Regions from separate parts of the Alteromonas sp. WD8-37 genome, predicted to be linked through region 1. Evidence: predicted binding sites of a transcription regulator. Region 1 holds the regulator's gene; the other holds the start of a gene.

Region 1 (12,722 bases):
GTCCGATTTACGAGCAGGTTGATGCGGATCGTCGTGTAGGTTCTGACTTTATTCTGGGTAATGTAACCCAGGGTGACGGTGACTCCACAATCTTCTCACTGGGTGTGACTAAGGATTGGCAGAACGGCCTGCAGGGTACTTTATCTTATGCGTATGTTGACGCCCAAGATGCCAACCCAATGACCAGTGCCGTAGCCTTCTCTAACTATGTGAACTTTGCCACTACGGATCCAAACAATCCGCAGGCAGCCACGTCAGATTACGCAGTAGGTAACCGCTTTAACCTATCGTTGAGCTATACCCATGAGTTCTTCGATGGCTACAACACGCGCTTTAGCTTGTTTGCCACTGCCAATGAAGGTAAGCCGTTCTCGTACGTATATGGTAACGATGATGCCTTCCCGTGGGATACAGCGCGTTCTCGTCAATTGCTGTACGTTCCTGAGCTAAATGATCCAAATGTGGTCTTCGTAGACACTGTGGATCGCGATGGTAACGTGGTACAAACCGCCGCTGAAGCAGAAGCTGGCTTTAATGAGTGGGTTGATGCAAACGGCTTGGCACGTGGTCAGATTGTTGACCGTAACAGTGAAAACGCTGACTGGTGGGTTAAGGCAGACATTCGTGTGTCTCAGGAACTGCCAGGCTTCACCGATGAGCATCGCGCTCAGGCCTTCATCGTAGTGGAAAACTTCACCAACATGTTAAATGATGACTGGGGTGATTTCCGTCAAGGTTCATTCGTAGGTGACTCTGTAGTAGATGCAGACATCAATGAACAGGGTCAGTACGAATACAGTGAATTTGGTGCGCCTGAACAAAACCTGGTGCGTGCCCCTTCTCTGTGGGAAGTCCGTGTCGGTATCAGCTACAAGTTCTAAGCTGAGCTACAACACCAACTCTTAAGAGCCACCCTCCGGGGTGGCTTTTTTTTGCCCTGGTGCCGGCCACTGATCCCACCATAGTAAACTTGCCGGCGCGGTGGTCAGTATTAAACACACCCATGTTGAGCAAAAAGAGAGAATATATGAGCAAACGTATCCTGATGGTAATGACTTCCCACGACAAAATGGGTGACACCGGCAATAAAACCGGCATCTGGCTGGAAGAGTTTGCCTCTCCCTACTATGCCTTTGTCGATGCTGGCTACACGATTACGCTGGCTTCACCGCTGGGCGGGCAGGTGCCTATTGACCCTATGAGCTTAGAAGAAGATGCGCTGACTGACGACACCAAGCGTTTTTCCGAAGACAGCCATGCAGCGTCGGCCCTGGCTTCGACCATGGCATTGAAAAATGTCAGCGCGGATGAATTTGACGCAGTATTTTACCCGGGCGGCCACGGACCCCTGTGGGATTTGTCAGACAATATTGAATCGCAGACCCTGATTGAAAATATGCTACAAAATGATAAGCCGGTGGCAGCGGTATGTCATGCGCCGATTGTGCTGAAAAATGTAAAAGACACTAACGGCGAACCCTACATCAAAGGGCGTGATGTAACCGGCTTTACCAATTCTGAAGAAGAAGCGGTGGAGTTAACCAACGTGGTGCCCTATCTGGTAGAGGACGAGTTGAAAAGGCAGGGCGGTGATTTTTCCAAAAAAGGCGACTTTGAGCCGCATGTGGTGCAGTCGGGTAAGTTGATCACCGGCCAGAATCCGCCTTCATCCAAGCCGGCGGCCGATGCGCTTATCAAGGCGCTTCAATAAGTTAGCCAGAACTTACTCAGGTGGGCGCTGAGCTAGCTCAGCGCCTGTTCGTTACACATTATCAAATAAATCTTCGACGCGCTGACGCAGTTGTTCAATGCGGCTCACATCAGCCGGGGCGATAAAAATGGTATCATCGCCGGCGATGGTGCCCAGCACGCCATCTTTTGAGCTTAACGAGTCCAGCAGCCGTGCGATAAGCTGTGCCGCGCCCGGGCTGGTGCGAATGATTACCATGACGTTGTTGTGTACAATGTCCAGTACCAGTTGCTTAAGCGGGCTCTTAGCCGTGGGCATGCCTAATTCCGGCGGCAGGCAGTACACCATATCGCCCCGGGCGTTACGGGTACGTACCGCGCCGAATTTACTCAGCATCCGGGATATCTTGGACTGGCTGATATTGTCGTGACCCTGGGCTTTAAGGGCATCAACGATATCGCCCTGCGAGCCATAGCTTTCGGCTTTCAGAATGTCTTTAAACGCTTTGATTAGTTGTTCTTGTTTTTGGTTTGCCATAGCGCCTACTGTTGTTTGGTGTTGCGGTGAGAAAGGGCTATTATTGTGCCGCAGAGCTGGACTTTAAGCAATTTAATTGCATAATCATGCAACCAAATGAATACGACACGAACAGAATGCGGGTGTTTTCGTCTACGACGATTCGCTAATTGTGTTTTGTCCGGCGTTGCTTTAGGGTGACGCAGTCGTTAACAAACGTAAATTTCCATAGGAGAAATCAAATGAAAGTAGCCGTGTTAGGTGCTGCCGGTGGTATTGGTCAGGCGCTGTCGCTGTTGTTGAAAACACAACTGCCAGCGGGTTCGGATCTTGCGCTGTATGATGTAGCGCCAGTTGTTCCGGGGGTTGCCGTTGACCTTAGCCACATCCCCACCGCGGTGAAAGTGACCGGCCATGGTAAAGAAGACCTGGGCGAAGCGCTAAAAGGCGCTGACGTGGTGCTGATCCCTGCTGGCGTTCCGCGTAAGCCAGGTATGGATCGTTCTGATTTGTTCAACACCAATGCCGGCATCGTAAAAAGCCTGGTAGAAGGTGTGGCTGAGCATTGCCCAAGCGCTTGTTTAGGTATTATCACCAACCCGGTAAATACCACAGTGGCTATCGCAGCAGAAACCCTGAAAGCCAAAGGGGTTTACGATAAGAACAAACTGTTTGGTGTGACCACGCTGGACGTGATCCGCGCTGAGACCTTTGTGGCAGAGCTAAAAGACCTTGATCCTGCCAATGTGCATGTACCGGTAATCGGCGGCCACTCAGGCACCACCATTTTGCCCTTGTTGTCTCAGGTAGAAGGCGTGAGCTTCAGCGATGATGAAGTTGCCAGTCTGACCAAGCGTATTCAAAACGCCGGTACTGAAGTCGTAGAAGCCAAAGCCGGCGGCGGCTCGGCCACCCTGTCTATGGGCCAGGCGGCAGCACGTTTCTGCCTGTCTTTGGTTGCCGCAATGCAGGGCGAGAATGTGGTTGAGTACACCTATGTACAAACCGACGACAGCGACGATGCTGACTTTTTCGCGCACCCGGTACGTCTGGGGCCAAATGGTGTAGAAGAAATTCTGCCTTACGGCGAGCTGAGCGACTTTGAAGAAAGCGCTAAGCAGGACATGCTGGACGGCCTGCGCAACGACATCAAAATTGGCGTTGAGTTTGTTAACGGCTAAGTTTGATAGTGCATAAATTAAAAAACCGGGCCTGAAGCCCGGTTTTTTTGTTTTCGGCGTCTGTTAATTTTTTAACACAATGCGGTAATGCGCCTTGCCGTCGCGCAGTCTGTCCAGTGCCTCATTCACATCCTCAAAGGCAAAGGTTTCGGTAACCGGCTCGATATTATGCAATGCAGCAAATTTCAACATCTTTTTAATGGTCGCCGGGCTGCCCACCGGTGAGCCGGACACAGACCGCTGGCCCATAATCAGGCCAAACACATTGATATCCAGCGGCTCTAAGGTGGCGCCGACAAAGTGCAGCCGGCCTTTAGGGCTTAGTGTGGCAATGTACTTGTCCCAGTCCAGTTTGACATTGACTGTGGAGATAATCAGATCAAAACGGCCTTCTGCCTGTTCCAGCTCCTCGTCGCTGCGGCTGTTAAGCACATGGTGTGCACCCAGTTCTTTGGCTTCTTTTTGCTTATCTTCGCTGGAAGTGAACGCAGTTACCTCGCAGCCCCAGGCCCGCAAAAATTGCAGCGCGATATGGCCCAGCCCGCCAATGCCAATGACCGCGACCTTGGCCGTGGGCTCGATGGCAAACTGAGTGAGCGGGTTAAAGACGGTGATGCCGCCACAAAACAGCGGGCCAGCCACATCCGGGTTGATATCATCGGGCAGGGGGATGACGGCAGTGGCCTGCGCGCGCACCTTATCGGCAAAGCCGCCATGACGCCCGGCGATGGTCATCTGGGCATCGCTACACAAATTATGGTCGCCCTGCATACAGGTGTTACAGGTGGTGCAGTAGGATGAGTGCCAGCCCAGGCCGACCCGCTGACCGGGTTTTAAATCGGTAACCTGGTCGCCCACCTGGGTAATTTTGCCGCTGACCTCGTGGCCCGGCACAAACGGATACTCGGTCATGCCCCATTCGTTATCGAGCATGCTCAAATCGCTATGGCATAAGCCACAGGATTCCACCGCGATTTCAACTTCATACTGGCCCAGTTCACCCGGGTCGTATTCAAACGGCTCCAGTTTGCCGCCGGGCTCTTTGGCTGCGTATGCTTTAATCATATGTCACTCCTGATAATGGCAGAGAGTATTTTTACCCTGCAAAGCTCTGGCTGGTTCAGCGCGCATAAAAAAAGCCGGCGCACAGGCCGGCTTGATTTATCATGGTATAGCGGGTTACCCGGTGTTACGCATACCAATCGCGATACCGGCGATGGTCACCATCATGGCGCGTTCCAACGCGGTGTTTTGCGCATCATCGCCGGCTTTACGGACCCGATCGAGCAACTCAATTTGCAGATAATGCAGCGGCTGCAGATAACCGGCACGGATATTCATCGACTCTTTACCTTGCGGATCCTGATACATGATTTCAGGCTGGCCGGTCAGTTTTAGCAGCGACTCCACACTTTGCTTGAGCTCTTCACGCAGCGATTTACCAAAGTGGGCCAGCTCTTGCGGCACCAAACGCTCATCATAGGCTTCACTGATGCGCGGATCGGCTTTATGGAACACCATGTCCAGCATAGATAAGCGGGAGCGATAAAACGGCCAGTCATTGAACATTTCGCTGACTACCTTTTCATCCGACTCGGCTTTGACCTCATCGATGGCGCGCATCACCCCCAGCCAGGAAGGCAAAACTAACCGGGTTTGCGCCCAGGCAAAGATCCAAGGAATTGCGCGCAGGCTTTCAATGCCGCCTTGCGGTTTACGCTTGGACGGCCGGCTACCTAATGGCAGCTTACCCAGCTCTTGCTCTGGTGTGGCTACCCGGAAATAGGGCACAAAATCTTCATCCTGGCGCACGGTATAGCGGTAATTGTCCCGCCCTTTGGCCGCCATTTTAGTGATGAGCTCGCGCCATTCTGGTTTTGGCTCTGGCGGTGGGAACAACATGGCTTCGATAATGGCGCTGGCATAAATGCCTAAACTGCGTTTGGCCAGCCGTGGCATGCCAAATTTATAGCGAATGGTTTCGCCTTGTTCGGTCACCCGGAAGCCACCTTCCAGGGAGCCTGGCGGTTGTGAATAAATCGCCGAATGCGCCGGCAGACCGCCGCGACCGATGGTGCCACCCCGGCCATGGAACAGAGTCAGGCGCGTATTAAACTCTTCGGCCACTTTAACCAGCGCTTCCTGCGACTCGTACTGTGCCCACCCGGCAGCCAGAGCGCCGGCATCTTTGGCCGAATCAGAATAGCCGATCATCACATACTGCTGGCCTTTGATATAGCCACGATACCAGTCGATAGACAACAAGCGGCGCATCGCTTCGGGTGAGTTGTTCAAATCGTCCAGCGTTTCGAACAGCGGGGCCACGGGCATCGGCCAGCTGACACCGCTTTCCTGCAGCAACAACTGCACCGCCATTACATCCGACGGCTCACTGGCCATGGAAATAATGTAAATGCCAAAGCCGGAGCGTTTATGCTTGGCGATGACCCGACAGGTATCGAGCACTTCTTTCACTTCATCGGACGCATCCCACTGAGCGGGGAACAGTGGCCGCTTGGACGACAATTCGCGCAGCAAAAAGGCTTGCTTGTCGGCTTCATTCCACTGGCCATAATCGCCTAAGCCCAGATAACGGGTGATTTCGCTTAATACATTGGCATGGCGCTCAGAATCCTGGCGGATATCCAGACGCAACAGATGCACACCAAAACAGCGCACCCGGCGAATGGTATCCATCAGCAGGCCATCAGCGGTGACTTTCATACCGCGTTTGCACAAGGAGTCGTAGCACATCAGTAGCGGCTCAAGCAGCTCGCTGTTGTCGCTGATCCAGTTTTTCTGGCTGACTTCATTACCCGCCAGATAGTCTGAGATCCCATCGCGGGTGGCAGCCAGGCGGCTTACCAGCGGGCGTAACAGCGCGCGGTACGGTTCATTGGCATCGCCCACGACCGCACGCATTTCGTCACTGCAGTCGTACATCGACAATTCAACCTGCAAGCGATCAAAATCCTGCGCAAACAATTTGGCCGCGCGTTTACGCGCCAGGTACAGCACCTGTTCGGTGACCGTCGCGGTCACATTAGGGTTACCGTCGCGGTCGCCGCCCATCCAGGAGCTAAACTGAACGGGTGCGCTGTCCAGCGGCAGATTAACGCCATAATCTTTTTGCAGGCGCTCATCCAGCTCGCGTAAAAATTCAGGCACAGCTTCCCAGAGTGAGTTTTCAATCACTGAGAAGCCCCAACGCGCTTCATCCACCGGGGTGGGGCGCTCAGAGCGAATTTCTTCGGTGTGCCAGGCCTGGCTGATCAGATCCGCAATGCGGGTTTCGATGCGCACGCGGTCATGATCGCTCAAATTTTCCTGATGCACTGATTGCAGGCAGTTAGCCAGTTCTTTGTGCTTGTGAATCAGCGTGCGGCGGGTCACCTCAGTGGGGTGAGCGGTCAACACCAAATCAATGTTGAGCTTACTTACTGCTTTGTGCACATTGTCGGCGGTCAGTTCAGCCTTATCTAAATGCTCGAACAGGGCATCTATTGATGCGTCCACATTCATGGCACTGTTATATTCTTGTTCGGCAATATTGCCCAGATTCAAAAACTGAGCAAATGCCCGGCCGACGGTCAGCAAATCTGTATCCGAAAGTTTTTTGAAAGTTTCTTTCAGATTTTCACTACATGCGCTGTCGCCTTGGTAAGACGCCCGGCCATCTAAACGGATCTGTTCAATCCGTTCCAGCCATTCTTCGCCAAGCTCGGCCTGAATGGTTTCACCGAGCACTTTGCCCAGGTATCTCACGGTATCTTTTAGTTCTGAATCATAGTGTGATTGCATGGCATCCTCCTGCTTGCATGCTTGTCACCTTACTGCTAAGCGACACGCTTGTCTAACGCCTTAAGGTTATAAACGGCGATAAGTTAAACCGATCAAAAACCATAATCTATCCGCTAAGGCAAGTAAATAGAGGGTATGTTACACTGCACAGGGTCAAATTAATGGCGCTTAAATAAACCGCAGGGTTGCGCGCTATTTAAACAATATTTGTAATTTAGTTACAGGAGACATTGTGTCAGAAAAGTATTCAACAGTAGAAACGCAAGCCAGCTACGGTGTTGGCTTTCAAATGGGTGAACAACTGAAATCCAACCCGTTCGACGGGCTGGACATCAATGCGGTTATGGCAGGCTTAAGTGATGCCTTTACCGGCGAAACTGCCCAGGTAGACAATAATACCCTGCGCAATGCCTTTGGTGAGATTCATCAGCGCATGCAAGCGGCCAAAGCCGAGCAAAGCAAAGCGCTGATCGAAGAAGGCGAAAAGTTTCTGGCCGAAAACGCTCAGCGTGACGAAGTAACCGTCACCGAGTCTGGCCTGCAATACGAAGTGATCGAAACGGGCGACGGCCAGTCACCCAATGCTGATAGCACCGTGCGTGTGCATTACCACGGCACACTATTAAATGGCAAAACCTTTGACAGCTCGTATGAGCGTGGACAGCCTGCAGAATTCCCGGTAAATGGCGTCATCAAAGGCTGGACCGAAGCGCTGCAGCTGATGGCCGAAGGCACCAAGTGGAAGCTGTATGTACCGCACGAGCTGGCCTATGGCGAGCAAGGTGCCGGTGGCGCCATTGCCCCGTTCAGCACCCTAGTGTTTGAAGTTGAGCTGCTGGATGTTCTGTCCTAAGCCAATCACCATATAAGCACCCCACGGGGTGCTTTTTTATTGCCGGTTGTAAGCGATCAGTAGAGCACCGGTGGGCGATGTAGCTGCTCCGAGTTGTTAAAGCCGTCGTCATGATTACAATACCGCCATTACAAGCAAAAGGGTTTTACTATGATTATCAAGCCAAAAGTACGTGGCTTTATCTGCACCAATGCGCATCCGGTTGGCTGTGACGCTGCGGTGGCAGAGCAAATTAATTATATTCGCAACCAGGACGGTTTTGGCGAAGGGCCAAAAAATGTGCTGGTGATTGGATGTTCGACCGGCTACGGCCTGGCCTCACGGATCACGGCTGCTTTTGGCCATGGGGCCAAAACCCTGGGCGTGTGCTTTGAAAAAGCGCCTACCGAGCGTAAAACCGGCACCGCCGGCTGGTACAACACCGCGGCATTTCACAAGTATGCCGAAGAAGCAGGACTGTATGCTCATACGCTTAATGGGGATGCATTTTCGCTGGAGTTAAAAGATGAGGTGATTGGCCGTATCAAACAGGATATGGGCAAAATTGACCTGGTCATTTACAGTCTGGCCTCTCCACGGCGTACCGAGCCACACAGCGGTGTGACTTATAAATCGGTGTTAAAACCGGTGGGTGAATCCTACACCACCAAAACCTATGACACCGACAAAGACAAGGTGCATGAAGTGACGCTGGATGCGGCCACCGACGAAGAAATTCTTAACACCATCAAAGTCATGGGCGGTGAAGACTGGGAAATGTGGCTGGATGCGCTGGCCGAGGCTGGTGTGCTGGCCGAAGGCTGCAAAACCACCGCATACACCTACATTGGAAAAGAGCTAACCTGGCCTATCTACGGGCAGGCCACCATCGGTAAGGCCAAAGAAGATTTAGATCGGGCCGCCGCGGCGATTAATGGCAAGCATGCCGATCTGTTGGTGGATGCTCATGTCTCATCACTTAAAGCGCTGGTCACCCAGGCGAGTTCGGCAATCCCGGTCATGCCACTGTACATCTCACTGATGTATCAGGTGATGAAGGAAGAAGGTACACATGAAGGCTGCATCGAACAAATCAGTGGTTTGTTCAAGCAGTGTCTGTATGGCGACACGCCAACCTTGGATGAAGCCAACCGCTACCGCATGGATGGCATCGAAACCAATCCTGAGACCCAGGCCAAGATCAAACAGCTGTGGGATCAGACTACTCAGGAAAACTTCCATGAAATCAGTGATTATGCGGGATACCATCACGAATTTTTAAAATTGTTTGGCTTTGATATCGACGGCGTAGATTACGAGCAGGATGTGGATCCGCAGCGCGCCTGGTAAGCCAAGTTGACGACATCTTAAAAACGCCGTCTGTTCAGACGGCGTTTTTGTCTGCGCCGGAATAATGTATACTCTGTGCCCGCTGAATTTTGTGCTTTATTGCACAAAATTTAAGGTTTATCCCTGATTTGGATAGCGAAACACCGGTGGATAATGTTAAAATCCCGGAATTAAGTGGGGGTGTTCTATCACCACTTCATAGCCGAGATGCCAGTGTTTTGATTTTTCTACGCTATCAGCGCGGGACCGGCTCAACAAACAATAATTATCAAACACAAGAGCAAGAACGCGGGCATGACCATGCCGGCTGCGCAAGCCTGCCAACACGGCAGCATGCCAGCGGGAAAACACAGCCAGAGTTTTTTTGCATGCAGGCCATGGGCCAACATTGGCGGCCATGCAAAAGAGTTCTTCTATTAGAGTAGTGCGATTACATATGATTAAAATCAAGAAAGGTCTCGACCTCCCGATAAAGGGAGCGCCTGAGCAGACTATTTCCGATGGGAATACTGCGACGCGCGTTGCCATTCTGGGCGAAGAATATGTAGGTATGCGGCCTACCATGCACATCCAGGTTGGCGACACTGTGAAAAAAGGCCAGGTTCTTTTTGAAGACAAAAAGAACCCCGGTGTTAAATTCACAGCGCCAGCTGCCGGTGAAGTGGTAGAAGTAAACCGCGGTGCCAAACGTGTTCTGCAGTCTGTGGTAATTAAAATCAACGGTAACGACAGTGTTGCGTTCGACAAGATTGCTGCTGACAAGATCGCCGGTAGCAAACGCGAAGAATTACAGGAGTTGCTGGTAGAGTCAGGCATGTGGACAGCGTTAAGAACGCGTCCTTATAGCAAAGTGCCTGAGGTGGGCAGCACCCCGCATTCTATTTTTGTGACCGCGATGGATACCAATCCGCTGGCGGCCGACCCGACGTTAATTATCGGCGAACGTGAAGACGATTTTGTTAATGGTCTGAACGCGCTGACAGCCTTGACCGACGGCAAGGTGTTTGTGTGTAAAGCACCGGGTGCAAACGTACCTACCGGCAGTGCCAAAGTTGATGTCGAAGAGTTCGGCGGCCCGCATCCAGCCGGCTTGCCAGGAACCCATATCCACTTTTTGGACGCCGTGGGCAATGCCAAAAAAGTCTGGCACATCGGTTACCAGGACGTCATGGCGATCGGTGCCTTGTTGACCAGCGGTGAGCTGGACAACCGTCGCGTTGTCGCGATTGGCGGCCCGGCGGCGAATAAGCCACGGTTAGTGCGTACCATGATTGGTGCCGACATCGAAGAGCTGATCGACAACGAAATCGCTGATGGTGAAGTGCGGGTTATTTCCGGCTCGGTTCTAAATGGTACCACCGCCCAGGGCGTACATGCCTTTTTAGGCCGCTATCACACTCAGGTCTCAGTATTAAAAGAAGGCCGTGAGAAAACACTATTTGGCTGGCTGGCGCCAGGCAAAGATAAGCATTCGATCACCCGTGCCTATACCGGGCATATCACTGATCAAAAGTTTGCTATGACAACAACCACCAATGGTTCCGAACGTTCAATGGTTCCAATTGGTAGTCATTATGAACGCGTTATGCCTCTGGACATTCTGCCCGTGTTATTGCTACGGGACCTGATTGCCGGTGATACAGACAGTGCTCAGACGTTAGGTTGCCTCGAGTTGGATGAAGAAGATTTGGCGCTGTGTACCTATGTATGCCCCGGCAAATACAATTATGGTCCGATTCTACGCAATGTATTGACCACTATTGAGAAAGAGGGTTAAGTCATGGGTTTGAAAGCGTATTTAGAAAAAATCGAACCAAACTTTGAACCGGGCGGTAAGCACGAAAAGTGGTATGCGTTGTATGAAGCAGCCGCCACCATCTTCTACACGCCGGGTAAAGTCAACAAGGCCAGCACCCACGTCCGTGACAGCATCGATCTGAAGCGGATCATGATCACGGTATGGGCGTGCACCTTCCCTGCCATGTTCTATGGTATGTACAACATTGGTAATCAGGCTAACCAGGCGATTGTTGCCGGTGCTGGCACACTGCCAGATGCATGGCAGGCAGCCCTGTTTGCCGGTCTGGGCGGTCAGTTAGGGCCGGATGCCGGTTGGGCCACCCTGATGCTTTATGGTGCCTGTTTCTGGTTACCTATTTATGCGGTCACCTTTGTGGTGGGCGGCTTCTGGGAAGTGTTGTTTGCTTCGGTGCGTAAGCACGAAGTCAACGAAGGCTTCTTTGTTACCTCGGTACTCTTTGCCCTGACATTGCCTGCGACCATTCCATTGTGGCAGGTGGCGCTGGGTATCACCTTTGGTGTGGTCATTGCCAAAGAAGTCTTTGGCGGTACCGGCCGTAACTTCTTAAACCCGGCGCTTTCAGCGCGGGCATTCCTGTACTTTGCCTACCCGGCGCAAATCTCTGGTGACCAAGTGTGGGTAGCGGCAGATGGTTATTCCGGTGCAACCTGGTTAAGCAAAGCAGCGTCTGGCGACATGGATTACGGTAACACCGAATTGTGGTGGGACTCGTTCTTTGGTGCCATTCCTGGTTCGGCCGGTGAAGTGTCAACCCTGGCTATCATTTTAGGCGGCCTGGTGATCATGTACATGGGTATTGCCAGCTGGCGTATTGTGGCCGGTGTCGGTCTGGGTGTGGCGTTTTTCTCCACGCTGTTGAACCTGATTGGCAGTGATACCAATCCGATGTTTGCGATGCCGGTGTACTGGCACTTTGTTATCGGCGGCCTGGCGTTTGCCACCTTCTTTATGGCCACCGACCCGGTATCTGCGTCTTTTACCGACAAAGGAAAGTGGGCATACGGTATCTTCATTGGCTTTATGACGGTTCTGATCCGTGTGCTGAACCCAGCGTTCCCTGAAGGGGTCATGTTAGCCATTCTGTTTGCTAACCTGTGGGCGCCATTGTTCGATTACTTTGTCGCACAAAGCAATATCAAGCGGAGGATTGCTCGTGTCAGCTAAAAAAGATTCTTTAGGAAAAACAGTCGGCGTTGTAGTTGCTGTCTGTCTGGTGTGTTCCATCGTGGTTTCTGGCGCGGCTGTTGGCCTGCGTCAGATTCAGCAAGCGAACAAAGAGCTGGATAAGCAAACCAACATCCTGACCGCCGCAGGTCTGTATAAAGCAGGCATGAGCAGCGATGAAATTCGTAGCACTTACGATGACAACATCGAGCGTCGCTATGTGGATCTGAAAACTGGTGAATTTACTGAGCAGCCCGCGCCGGATTACGATATGTACAAGGCCGCCAAGCAAACCGAAATGAGCCAAAAGGTCGTTAACAGCAATGTTGGCTTCCAGCGCCGCGCCAATGTGGCCAGCGTGTGGCT
Region 2 (12,722 bases), on a different contig from region 1:
AGTTTGCGGATCGTCCTGGAACAATTTCAGGATATCGATGAAGTTTGAACCCGGGATAGGGTCACCGCCGATGCCTACACAGGTAGACTGGCCAAAACCTTCATCCGTAGTTTGCTTAACTGCTTCATACGTCAAAGTACCAGAGCGAGACACGATGCCCACTTTACCTGGCTTGTGAATATGACCAGGCATGATACCGATCTTAGACTCTCCTGGCGTGATCACACCCGGGCAATTTGGACCGATAAGACGTACGCCTTTGGCATCAACATATTCTTTAACATACAGCATATCCAGCGTAGGGATACCTTCTGTAATACAAACAATCAGTTCAATACCGGCATCAGCGGCTTCAACGATTGAGTCTTTACAAAATGGTGCAGGTACATAGATCACAGATGCAGTGGCACCGGTTTGCTCAACCGCTTCACGCACTGTGTTAAATACTGGCAGACCCAGGTGCTCAGTGCCGCCTTTGCCTGGCGTTACACCGCCAACCATCTGCGTACCATAGGCAATGGCTTGTTCAGAGTGAAAGGTACCCTGACCGCCAGTGAAACCCTGGCAAATTACTTTAGTGTCTTTATTGATTAAAACTGACATTATTTGCCCTCCGCCGCTTTAACAACTTGCTGAGCTGCGTCAGTCAGGCTGCTTGCAGCAATGATATCAAGGCCAGAGTCAGCCAGAACCTGACGACCCTTATCGGCATTTGTACCTTCCAGACGTACTACCACAGGGACATTTACGCCTACTTCTTTTACTGCGCCGATGATACCTTCTGCAATCATGTCACAACGGACGATACCGCCGAAGATGTTAACCAGAACGGCTTTTACGTTGTCATCAGACAAGATAATTTTGAATGCTTCAGCAACACGCTCTTTGGTCGCACCGCCACCAACATCCAGGAAGTTGGCTGGCTTGCCGCCGTGCAGATTAACAATATCCATGGTACCCATGGCCAGGCCAGCGCCGTTAACCATACAGCCAACATTGCCATCCAGAGCCACATAGTTCAGTTCAAACTGCGCAGCGTGAGCTTCGCGCGAATCTTCTTGCGAAGGATCGTGCATAGCTTTTACTTTAGGCTGGCGATACAGCGCGTTGCCATCGATACCAACTTTGGCATCCAGACAGTGCAGATTGCCGTCAGTTTTGATAACCAGAGGGTTGATTTCAATCAGCGCCACGTCCAGTTCTTCAAACATTTTCGCCAGACCCATGAAGATCTTAACAAATTGCTTAATTTGGTCGCCTTCCAGGCCCAGTTTGAACGCCATTTCGCGTGCCTGATACGGCTGCGGACCAACGATTGGGTCGATTTCAGCTTTTAGGATTTTTTCTGGTGTTTCTTCGGCAACAGTTTCAATCTCAACACCGCCTTCGGTGGAGGCCATGAACACAACACGTTGTGTGCCACGGTCAACGACAGCACCTAAGTACAGTTCGTTGGCGATGTCAGTGCACGACTCAACCAGGATTTTGCTTACTGGCTGACCATTTTCATCTGTCTGAAAAGTCACCAGATTATTGCCCAGCCATTTCTCAGCAAAGGCGCGGATGTCATCTTTGTTTTTGAACAGCTTCACGCCGCCCGCTTTACCGCGACCACCTGCGTGGACCTGACATTTTACAACCCATTCTTCACCGCCAATGCGGTCAGCCGCTTCAACAGCACCTTCTGGTGTGTCTGATGCGAATCCTTCAGAAACAGGCAAGCCATATTCTTTGAATAGCTGCTTACCTTGGTATTCATGCAAATTCATGGTGTTTCTTTCCGATTATTAGTAAGACAAAAGCCGCTTAGAGCGACTTGATTAACTTGACCGACCAGCCCGCAGGCCAGCCGACAATGTGCTTATGACACCCCAAGGATACCTTCAGGGTGCCGTTACACACAATTCAGTGCGACAAAAGTCTTAGACATCCAACAGCAGACGTGTTGGATCTTCCAGCATTTCTTTTACTGTGACCAGGAAGCCGACCGATTCTTTACCATCGATAATACGGTGGTCATAAGACAGCGCCAGATACATCATTGGTAAGATCTCTACTTTACCATTGACCGCCATTGGACGCTCCTGAATTTTATGCATACCCAGGATCGCACTTTGCGGCGGATTGATGATTGGCGTGGATAGCAATGAACCAAATACCCCGCCATTGGTAATGGTGAAGTTACCGCCCTGCAACTCTGCCATGGTCAGTTTGCCATCACGGCCTTTGATTGCCAGGTCCTTGATGCCTTTTTCTACCCCAGCCATACCCAGCGTGTCGGTATCTTTTAATACCGGTGTTACCAGGCCGCGTGGTGTTGATACCGCAATAGAGATATCAAAGTAGTTATGATAGCAAATATCATCGCCATCTAACGACGCATTCACTTCAGGGAAGCGCTTCAAGGCTTCAGTTACCGCTTTCACATAGAAAGACATAAAGCCCAGGCGAATACCGTGACGCTTTTCAAAGCTGTCCTGATACTGCTTGCGCAGGTCCATGATTGGCTTCATGTTGACTTCGTTGAACGTAGTCAGCATGGCGGTGGAGTTTTTGGCTTCCAGCAGACGGTTCGCGATAGTCTTACGCAGACGCGTCATAGGTACGCGTTTTTCAGTACGCTCGCCAGTAGGCAGTTCAGCTGGCTGCTCCTGCTGTTGCGATTTTGATGCCGATGCAGATTTGCTTTGACCCTGATCAGATTTCAGATGCTTTTCCACATCTTCTTTAGTGATCCGGCCATTTTTACCGGTGCCTTTGACCTTGGCAGCATCGATACCTTTTTCCGCCAGTAAACGACGTACCGACGGGCTAAGTGCGTCACTGTCGCTGTCAGTATCAGATTCAACACCTTCATCGGTAGAATCTTTGGCCACCTGGGCAGTGCCACCTTCAACAAACTTGGCAATCACTTCTTCGGCTGACACATTGGCGCCTTCTTCAGCCAGGATTTCCGCCACGGAACCATCCGCAGGGGCAACCACTTCCAGCACCACTTTGTCGGTTTCGATGTCAACCAGGTTCTGGTCACGACTAACTTGCTCACCCACGGACACATGCCAGGTGGCGATAGTGGCGTCGGCCACAGACTCAGGCAGCACCGGTACTTTTACGTCGGTTGTTTTACCGCCTTTGTCCGCAGTTTTAGCTTCAGCTTTTTCGCTGGACTTTTCGTCTTTCTGGCTATCTTGAGATGACTTTTTGTCGCTTTCATCAGCCTTGGCTTTGCTGTCAGCTTTACCGTTTTCGTCCAGGTTAGCAATAACCTGTTCGCCTAACACGGTTTCGCCTTCGTCATTAATGATTTCACTGATAACACCGTCGGCAGGTGCTACAACTTCCAGCACTACCTTATCGGTTTCAATATCAACCAGGTTCTGATCGCGTTTTACCGAGTCACCGGCCTTGACGTGCCAGGTTGCAATGGTGGCATCGGCAACTGACTCTGGTAGGACCGGAACTTTAATCTCAATTGTCATCATTGTTCCTTATTTAATCGTGAGTGCGTCTTCAACCAGGGCTTTTTGCTGCTGATTGTGGACTGATACATAACCTACGGCAGGTGAAGCCGATGCTTCACGGCCTGCATATGACAGCTTGGCGCCTTCTGGAATGGTTGCCCAGAAATGATGCTGGCTGTTATACCAGGCACCCTGATTCTGTGGCTCTTCCTGACACCAAACCCAATCTTTGACGTGACTGTACTGGGCCACGACTTTAGCACATTCCTCAGACGGGAATGGATAAAGCTGCTCCAATCGGATGATGGCAACGTCTGTTTGCTCATTTTTGCGGCGCTGATCGACCAAATCGTAGTAAACCTTGCCCGAGCACATGACCACGCGCTTGACCTCTGACGGGTCCAGATCATCCACTTCACCAATCACATTGTGGAACACCCCTTCGGCCAGTTCTTCCCAGCTAGAGGTGGCCTGCGCATGCCGTAGCAGCGACTTAGGCGACATGACAATCAACGGCTTACGCATGGGGCGCAGCATTTGACGACGCAGCATATTAAATACCTGTGCCGGTGTCGAGGGGATACACACCTGCCAGTTGTGGTCGGCGCACAATTGTAAGAAGCGTTCCAAACGTGCAGAACTATGCTCCGGACCCTGCCCTTCATAACCATGTGGCAGCAAGACTGTCAGACCACATAAACGGCCCCATTTGGCTTCACCAGAACTTAAGAACTGGTCAAACACCACCTGCGCGCCATTGGCAAAGTCACCAAATTGTGCTTCCCAAATGGTCAGACAGCTCGGCTCTGCTGTGGCAAAGCCGTATTCAAATGCCATTACCGCTTCTTCTGACAACACAGAATCGTATATTTCGATTTCGCCCTGACCCTCACGGATATGCTGGAGTGGCATATAAGTGGAGCCATCGGTTTGGTTGTGGAGTACCGCATGACGGTGGAAGAAGGTACCACGGCCCGAATCCTGGCCGGTAAAACGAATGCTGCTACCGTGATCCACCAGGCTGGCATAGGCTAAGTTTTCAGCCATTCCCCAGTCGAGTTTTTTCTCGCCGGCCACCATCGCCTTACGATCCTGATACAGCTTATTGACCCGTGAATGCAGTTTCACATCTTCCGGAAAGCTGGTAATTTTCTCGCCCAGCTCTTTAAGTTTTTCTACCGTGATGCTGCCATCATAGTCCACATCCCAGTCGTGGCCTAAAAACGGTGACCAGTCCACCGAGTGCTCGGTCATCGGCCGCCATTCATCTACTACACAGGCACCGTGGTCTAACGCGGCGCGATAATCTTCTAGCATCTTATCCGCGTCACGCTGCTCAATGATGCCTTCGGCGATCAGCTGATCAGCGTACAATACGCGGGGTACCGGATGCTTTTTGATTTTCTGATACATCAGCGGCTGGGTGGCATTCGGCTCATCGGCCTCGTTGTGGCCGTGGCGGCGATAGCACACCAGGTCAATCACCACATCTTTTTTGAACTTGTTGCGATATTCCAGCGCCAGCTTGGTGACAAAAGCCACGGCTTCTGGATCATCAGCATTCACGTGAAAAATCGGCGCCTGCACCATTTTAGCAATGTCAGTACAGTATTGCGTGGAGCGGGTATCTTCCAACTTGGAGGTTGTAAAGCCCACCTGGTTATTAATCACGATGCGGACTGTGCCACCCACTGCAAAGCCGCGGGTTTCAGACATATTAAAGGTTTCTTGCACCACACCCTGACCGGCAATGGCTGAGTCACCGTGAATGGTGATAGGCAACACCGCGCTGGTATCGTTGTTACGGCGCACTAAGCGGGCACGTACAGAGCCCATCACCACTGGATTTACAATTTCCAGGTGTGACGGGTTAAACGCCAGTGCCAGGTGCACATTACCGCCTGGCGTAGCAAAGTCAGATGAATAGCCAGCGTGGTACTTCACATCACCCGAGCCTAAGCTTTCATCATGTTTACCGGCAAACTCATCAAACAGTACCGACGGGTTTTTGCCCAGTACATTAACCAGTACATTCAGGCGGCCACGGTGAGCCATGCCCACGACGACTTCTTTGGCCCCGGCAGTACCGGCTTCGCTGATCAGGCCTTTAAGCATCGGAATCAGTGAATCGCCGCCTTCCAGCGAGAAGCGTTTGGCGCCCGGGAATTTTGAAGACAGGTATTTTTCCATTCCATCAGCAGCCACCAGACCTTTCAAAATGGATAACTTCTGGTCTTTGCTGATTTCCGGCTTGGCCTGCACAGATTCTATTTTTTGTTGAATCCAGCGCTTTTGTTCGGTATCAGTAATGTGCATATATTCTGCACCTACCGAGCCACAATAGGTCCGATTCAGCGATTTGAACAGATCGCCCAGTGACATCGATTCGCCGTTATAGGCATACGATCCAGTATTGAAGATGCTGTCGAAATCAGACTCGGAAAGATTGTGGTGAGATAATTCTAAATCCCGCACCCGAGGTTGTTGCCACAGGCCTAACGGGTCCAGATTAGCGTGCTGATGACCGCGAAAACGGTACGCATTGATAAGCTGAAGCACCTTGACCTGACGGCCGTCGGCGGCGCTGGCATTGTCCTGAGAAGGCGTGGCCATTCTCGCGGTGGGTCCTAATGCGGCCAGTTTTTTGAACTGGTCACGAATGGCAGAATGGTTTTTTTCTAGTTCTGCCCCTTCTACTTTAGGCAGGTTATCGAAGACTTGTCGCCAGGAATCTGAAACACTCTGCGGATCTTCGAGGTACATTTCGTACAACTCTTCGACATAGGCGGCATTGGCGCCAGCCATGTGCGACGAATCCCACCATGCTTTCATCACGCTTTCTTGCATTTTTGTGCCTTGCTACGTTTTGTAAAAACTGAAATAACACGAGGCGCTTATTATGACTGTTATTTACAACAGAACCAACCATTTAGGCCACGTATATAAAAAAATAGCCATCCGCGAAGGGATGGCCATTTAGGGGTTCACACTCTGTAAATTTTTTATTTACAGAATTTTAACTAAACAGCCCGTTGCAATAGCATCGATTTGATTTTACCGATGGCTTTTGTCGGGTTTAATCCTTTAGGACATACGCTGACACAATTCATGATGTTATGGCAACGAAATACGCTAAATGCGTCATCCAGGTCGTTTAGCCGTTCTTCCGTGGCGGTGTCACGGCTGTCGGCCAGGAATCGATACGCATGTAACAAGCCTGCCGGACCAATAAATTTATCCGGATTCCACCAGAACGAGGGGCAAGAGGTTGAACAACATGCACATAATATACACTCGTACAGACCATCCAGCTTAGCACGTTCTTCTGGTGACTGCAGATGCTCTCGCGCCGGCGGCTGCTTAGCATCGTTAATCAAAAACGGCTTCACTTTTTCGTACTGGGTATAGAACTGGGTTAAATCAACCACCAGATCACGTACCACTGGCAAGCCTGGCAGCGGGCGAATCACAATCTTGCCCTTGCCCAGTGCCGAGATAGGGGTAATACATGCCAGGCCGTTTTTGCCGTTCATGTTCATACCATCCGAGCCGCATACACCTTCACGGCAGGAGCGACGCAAAGACAAAGTAGGATCCTGCTCTTTTAGCTTAAGCAGCACATCCAATACCATCAGATCCACACCGTCATCAACCTCCAGTTGGTAGTCTTGCATGCGCGGTGCTTTGTCTTCTTCCGGGTTGTAGCGATAAATAGAAATATCTAGCTTCATGACTGATAACCTTTTTTAGTAAGAACGCGCTTTGGGCGGGAAGGCTTCCCGCAGCTTAGGTGACATATTCACCTGGCGCTTCACCATTGAATCATCTTCCGGACGGAAGACGGTGTGGCACAGCCAGTTTTCATCATCCCGATCCGGATGGTCGAAGCGGCTATGGGCACCACGGCTTTCAGTACGGAAGTTCGCCGCTACGGCTGTGCTGTAAGCGGTTTCCATCAGATTGTCCAGCTCCAGACACTCAATACGCTGGGTATTGAAATCTGAACTCTTATCATCCAAACGGGCATGCTGCAAACGTTCGCGAATTTCGCGCAACTCTTTCAGGCCATCGGCCATTGCATCCCCTTCACGGAATACCGAGAAGTTAAGCTGCATACATTTCTGCATGTCTTTTTTGATTTGAACCGGATCTTCACCTTTGCCTTTTTCTGAGTTCTCCCAACGGTTGAAACGGCTCATGGCAGCTTCAAGGTCAGACTCACTGGCATTGCGGGTAGCACTCATTTCATTAAGCTTTTCACCCAGGTGTAAACCGGTTGCGCGGCCAAATACTACCAAATCAAGCAGTGAGTTACCGCCTAAGCGGTTAGCACCGTGAACCGATACGCAGGCAATTTCACCACAAGCGAACAAGCCATTAACCACCTGATCGTTGCCGTTTTCATCCACACGCAGGGCCTGGCCATGTACGTTAGTTGGGATACCCCCCATCATATAGTGACAGGTAGGGATAACCGGAATTGGTTCTTTTACCGGATCGACGTGGGCAAAAGTACGTGATAATTCCAGAATACCCGGCAAGCGAGATTCCAATACATCTTTACCTAAGTGATCCAGCTTCAGTTTGATGTGTGTGCCCCACGGGCCTTCACAACCACGGCCTTCGCGGATCTCAGTCATCATCGAACGGGCCACAACATCACGGCCAGCCAAATCTTTAGCATTTGGTGCATAACGCTCCATGAAGCGCTCACCGTCTTTATTAAGCAGATAACCACCTTCACCCCGGCACCCTTCGGTTACCAGCGTACCAGCACCGGCAATCCCGGTGGGGTGGAACTGCCACATTTCCATATCCTGTGCAGAGACACCGGCGCGCAATGCCATACCAATACCGTCACCCGTATTGATGTGCGCGTTGGTGGTTGAGGCAAAGATACGCCCTGCACCACCGGTCGCCAGAACCACAGCACGAGATTTAAAATAGACTACCTGACCAGTTTCGATATCAATGGCGGTACAGCCAACTACATCGCCATCCTGGTTTTTCACCAGGTCCAGCGCGTACCATTCACTGAATACTTTGGTTTTGTTTTTTACATTTTGCTGATACAGCAAGTGCAGCAAGGCGTGACCAGTACGGTCAGCGGCTGCAGCGGTCCGAGCGGCCTGCTCGCCGCCAAAGTTCTTTGACTGGCCGCCAAATGGGCGCTGGTACACTTTACCGTTTTCGAAACGGCTGAAGGGCAGCCCCATGTTTTCCATTTCAAGAATGGCTTTCGGGCCGGTTTCACACATGTATTCAATGGCATCCTGGTCGCCAATGTAGTCAGACCCTTTTACAGTGTCATACATGTGCCATTCCCAGTTATCTTCGTGGGAATTGCCCAACGCTACTGTGATACCACCCTGGGCAGACACAGTATGTGAACGGGTTGGAAACACTTTTGATAAAAGTGCGCAGGATTTGCCAGATTGTGAAATTTGCAGAGCAGCGCGCATTCCGGCGCCACCGGCACCAATCACAACGGTATCAAACTCATGTACTGGTAAACTCATATTACACACCCCACAGAACAAACAGACCAACAAGCACGTAGGCAAACGCAATCAGGTTTAGAACCCACTGAAGTGTTGCGCGCACTGAGGTTGACTTGATGTAGTCAGTCAGTACCTGCCATAACCCGATGCGGGTATGAATCATGATGGATACCAGCGTTGCCAGGGTAAACACCTTCATGGTCAGGCTGGAGAAAAAGCCTTGCCACACATCAAAGGTAAGATTGTCTGTTGTGATAAAAAACCACGCCATTACCAGCGTGAAAGCGAAAATGATTACTGCGGTGGTACGTAATGAAACATAATCCTGAATGCCATTACGTTTGACGCTTGCCTGATTCGTTACCATAGTACTACTCCCAATACGATGGTCAGGATAATCCATAGTGCGATGATGATTTTTGCACTCAGATTGCCTGATTCAAGTTCTTCCCAGTAGCCCTTATCCTGCACCATGTGACGCACACCACCTAAGATGTGGTAGGTCAGTGCTGATAAGGTGCCAATCGCAATTACTTTACCCAAGACGCCAGCCATAAGGCCCTGGACTTGTTCGAAGCCTTCAGGCGAGGACACTGATACAGCCCACGCCCAAATAACAAACAGCAGCGCAAAAAACATTGCGACGCCGGTGATGCGGTGAAGAATTGACGAAATAGCAGAAGGCGGAAATTTAATGGTATTGAGCTCTAAATTAACTGGTCTTTGCTTTTTCACAATTTATGCCTGTTTTATCCGTAGGGACAATGAATTACTCGTTGTTTTTATGTCCTGACTGAGCAATTCCGTTTATTAATGTTAACGTTCTCATCCGTTGAGCTATTAACAATTTGTGAACTTAAGGTTGCTTTAAACAGCACCTAGATGTGTCTGAAATTAAGCACGCCCGAGTATATCTAGCACATTGTATAATTACAATTTTTTGTAGACGTCTGCCACCATGGTCGTACATTAAGCCGGCAGGTCAGCGGTATTAGCTGAATACTTGATCAGAAAGGCTATCCTTAAATGTATAAACAGGGGCAGTTTAGCAGCCTCTGACGGCAATCACTACGCAGACAAAGTGTGATCGGTTGCCGACAGCCACCCCGTAAGTGCGGTAACTCCCTTCATCATGGCGCATCGGGTGAGCTAACTATTCGCTAACATTATGATTTTTATCGTGGCATTAAACATATTTAGGCCTGGGCTTAGCGCGTGAAGATTTTTTAACCCACACAATTGGTGCAAAAAAGCAACAGCGTGGGTGATAATTTGCGACAATCTAGAATATATATTGTACAAATATGCATTTAAATTGACTTCGGGATGCATAATAAAGTACAAATACGCCACTTTTCCCAGCAAAGCGCCATTATTTTGACGAATTTGCTGAAAACAGAACCATTCTGAGGAGAGCAATGTATGGCAGATCAGAAAGCCATTTTAAAAGCGGGCGACAAGGAAATAGAACTTCCTATTTGGTCCGGTACTGAAGGACAAGATGTAATTGATGTACGTTCGTTGGGCGCTCACGGGTATTTTACCTTTGACCCCGGCTTTATGGCGACCGGATCCTGCGAATCTGAGATCACCTACATCGATGGCGCCAATGGTGTATTGTTACACCGCGGCTACCCCATCGAGGAACTGGCGCGTGACGCCAGTTACCTGGAAGTGTGTTACATGCTGTTGAACGGCGAAGCACCGAACAAAGAAGAATATGAAACATTCCGTAAAACCATCACCCGTCACACGATGGTGCACGAACAAATTAACATGTTCTTCCATGGTTTCAGAAATGATGCCCACCCGATGGCGATGCTGTGTGGCACCGTTGGTGCGATGTCATCGTTCTATCACAGCGATTTGGATGTCGGCAATCCAGAAGAGCGTATGCGCAGTGCACATCGCTTAATTGCTAAGATGCCGACGCTGGTAGCGATGTGCTACAAGTACAACGTGGGTCAGCCTTTTGTGTATCCACGCAATGACTTGAGCTATGCAGCTAACTTCTTGAACATGATGTTCTCAGTGCCGGCGGAAGATTATGAAGTCAGCCCGGCGGTCGAGCGTGCTATGGATCGTATCTTTACGTTGCATGCTGACCATGAACAAAATGCGTCTACCTCAACAGTTCGCCTGGCAGGTTCATCCGGTGCCAACCCGTACGCGTGTATCGCTGCCGGTGTTGCCTCTTTATGGGGTCCGGCTCACGGTGGTGCCAACGAAGCCTGCTTGAACATGCTGGAAGAGATTGGCAGTGTGGATCGTATTCCTGAGTTTATCGAACGTGCCAAAGACAAGAACGACCCGTTCCGTCTGATGGGCTTCGGTCACCGGGTTTACAAAAACTACGACCCACGCGCCACTGTGATGCGTGAAAGCTGCCACGAAGTACTTAAAGAGCTGGATGTGCAGGATCCACTGCTGGATGTTGCCATGGAGCTGGAGCGTATCGCGCTGGAAGACGAGTACTTTGCAGAGAAGAAACTGTTCCCGAATGTTGATTTCTATTCAGGCATCGTACTGAAGGCGATTGGTATTCCGACCAACATGTTTACCTGTATCTTTGCCCTATCCCGTACAGTAGGCTGGATTTCACACTGGCACGAAATGATGAGCGATGAAAAACAAAAGATCGGTCGTCCGCGTCAGTTGTACAAAGGTTACAGCAAGCGCAAATACACCCCAATCAATAAATAATTGGGATGGTTGAAAAAAATAGCGCCTTTGGGCGCTATTTTTGTTTGGGCCAGCGTATTAAGCTGGCTTGTATGAAGATAAATCAACGCGAGGACTCACTATGCCCTACCCGGCTGTATTGTTAGGTGCTGCCGGCCTGCTGCCGTTTGTCGGCCTGCCACTACTGGCTATCTTTGGTGTGCTGGGTGATTATGCCGCGCTGCATTATTTCACTCTGTATTCAGCCGTGCTGCTGTCATTTTTTGGCGGGATCCACTGGTATGATGCGATCACCAAACAGACCACCAGTCATCAGCTGTATATCGCTATGCTACCGACCCTTATTGGTTGGGGATGCCTGATCTTAGGTGCGGATGTACGCACCCTGGGGATACTGTCCATGTCGTACCTGGGCGTGCTGTTGTATGACAAGTTTACCCTGGCACTGCCAAAGGCGCAGATCATGAGTTATATGGCATTTCGCGTGGCACTGACCACCGTAGTGGTGCTGTGCCACGCCTGGATGATTTTTATGAATAATTAAGCTACAGGCTGACCATCTTCCTGGCGGATCAGGCTAAGCAGTTCTGCAGTTTTTTGCTCCATCAGGGCAATGTCGCCTTTGGACTCAACATTGAGCCGGATCACCGGCTCAGTGTTGGACTTACGCAAATTAAAGCGCCAACTGCCAAACTCCAGTCCAATCCCGTCAGTCTCGTCCACCACTTCTGCCGCTGGCTTGTATTTTGCCAGCACCCGCTCTAGCGCTGCATCCGCATCGGTGAGCTTACTATTAATTTCACCAGATGACGGATAGGCCTGAATGCGCTGTTCTACCATGGCAGCCAGCGACATTTTCTTCACACACACCAGTTCAGCCACCAGCAACCAAGGGATCATACCGGTATCACAGTAGGCAAAATCGCGAAAATAATGATGAGCACTCATCTCGCCGCCATAAACCGCATCTTCCTTGCGCATCCGCTCTTTGATAAAAGCATGACCAGTTTTACTTTTGATGGGTGTGCCACCCAGCTCGGCCACGATGGCCTCGGTATTCCAGTACAAGCGCGGATCA

What was found. The regulator ArgR, encoded in region 1, controls arginine synthesis, uptake and breakdown. The targets are predictions, from matches to a motif close to ANTGAATANNTATTCANT.
Region 2: ACTUJZ_RS02480 (citrate synthase) is a predicted target of ArgR. The motif match lies at 10,256-10,273, and genes of this name have one in related genera.

The regions. Positions count from the first base shown of each region.
Region 1 is NZ_JBUZOV010000007.1:39,928-52,649, forward strand. It holds gene ACTUJZ_RS13800 (TonB-dependent receptor) at 1-881, shown strand, start outside; gene ACTUJZ_RS13805 (type 1 glutamine amidotransferase domain-containing protein) at 1,028-1,711, shown strand; gene argR (transcriptional regulator ArgR) at 1,763-2,227, opposite strand; gene mdh (malate dehydrogenase) at 2,449-3,387, shown strand; gene ahr (NADPH-dependent aldehyde reductase Ahr) at 3,451-4,452, opposite strand; gene ppc (phosphoenolpyruvate carboxylase) at 4,567-7,188, opposite strand; gene ACTUJZ_RS13830 (FKBP-type peptidyl-prolyl cis-trans isomerase) at 7,421-8,041, shown strand; gene fabV (enoyl-ACP reductase FabV) at 8,192-9,370, shown strand; gene ACTUJZ_RS13840 (hypothetical protein) at 9,527-9,769, opposite strand; gene ACTUJZ_RS13845 (Na(+)-translocating NADH-quinone reductase subunit A) at 9,807-11,147, shown strand; gene ACTUJZ_RS13850 (NADH:ubiquinone reductase (Na(+)-transporting) subunit B) at 11,151-12,356, shown strand; gene ACTUJZ_RS13855 (Na(+)-translocating NADH-quinone reductase subunit C) at 12,346-12,722, shown strand, end outside.
Region 2 is NZ_JBUZOV010000001.1:530,289-543,010, reverse strand. It holds gene sucD (succinate--CoA ligase subunit alpha) at 1-603, opposite strand, end outside; gene sucC (ADP-forming succinate--CoA ligase subunit beta) at 603-1,769, opposite strand; gene odhB (2-oxoglutarate dehydrogenase complex dihydrolipoyllysine-residue succinyltransferase) at 1,923-3,479, opposite strand; gene ACTUJZ_RS02505 (2-oxoglutarate dehydrogenase E1 component) at 3,489-6,308, opposite strand; gene ACTUJZ_RS02500 (succinate dehydrogenase iron-sulfur subunit) at 6,482-7,192, opposite strand; gene sdhA (succinate dehydrogenase flavoprotein subunit) at 7,208-8,980, opposite strand; gene sdhD (succinate dehydrogenase, hydrophobic membrane anchor protein) at 8,982-9,329, opposite strand; gene sdhC (succinate dehydrogenase, cytochrome b556 subunit) at 9,323-9,697, opposite strand; gene ACTUJZ_RS02480 (citrate synthase) at 10,385-11,665, shown strand; gene ACTUJZ_RS02475 (DUF3429 domain-containing protein) at 11,766-12,188, shown strand; gene ACTUJZ_RS02470 (phosphohexomutase domain-containing protein) at 12,185-12,722, opposite strand, start outside.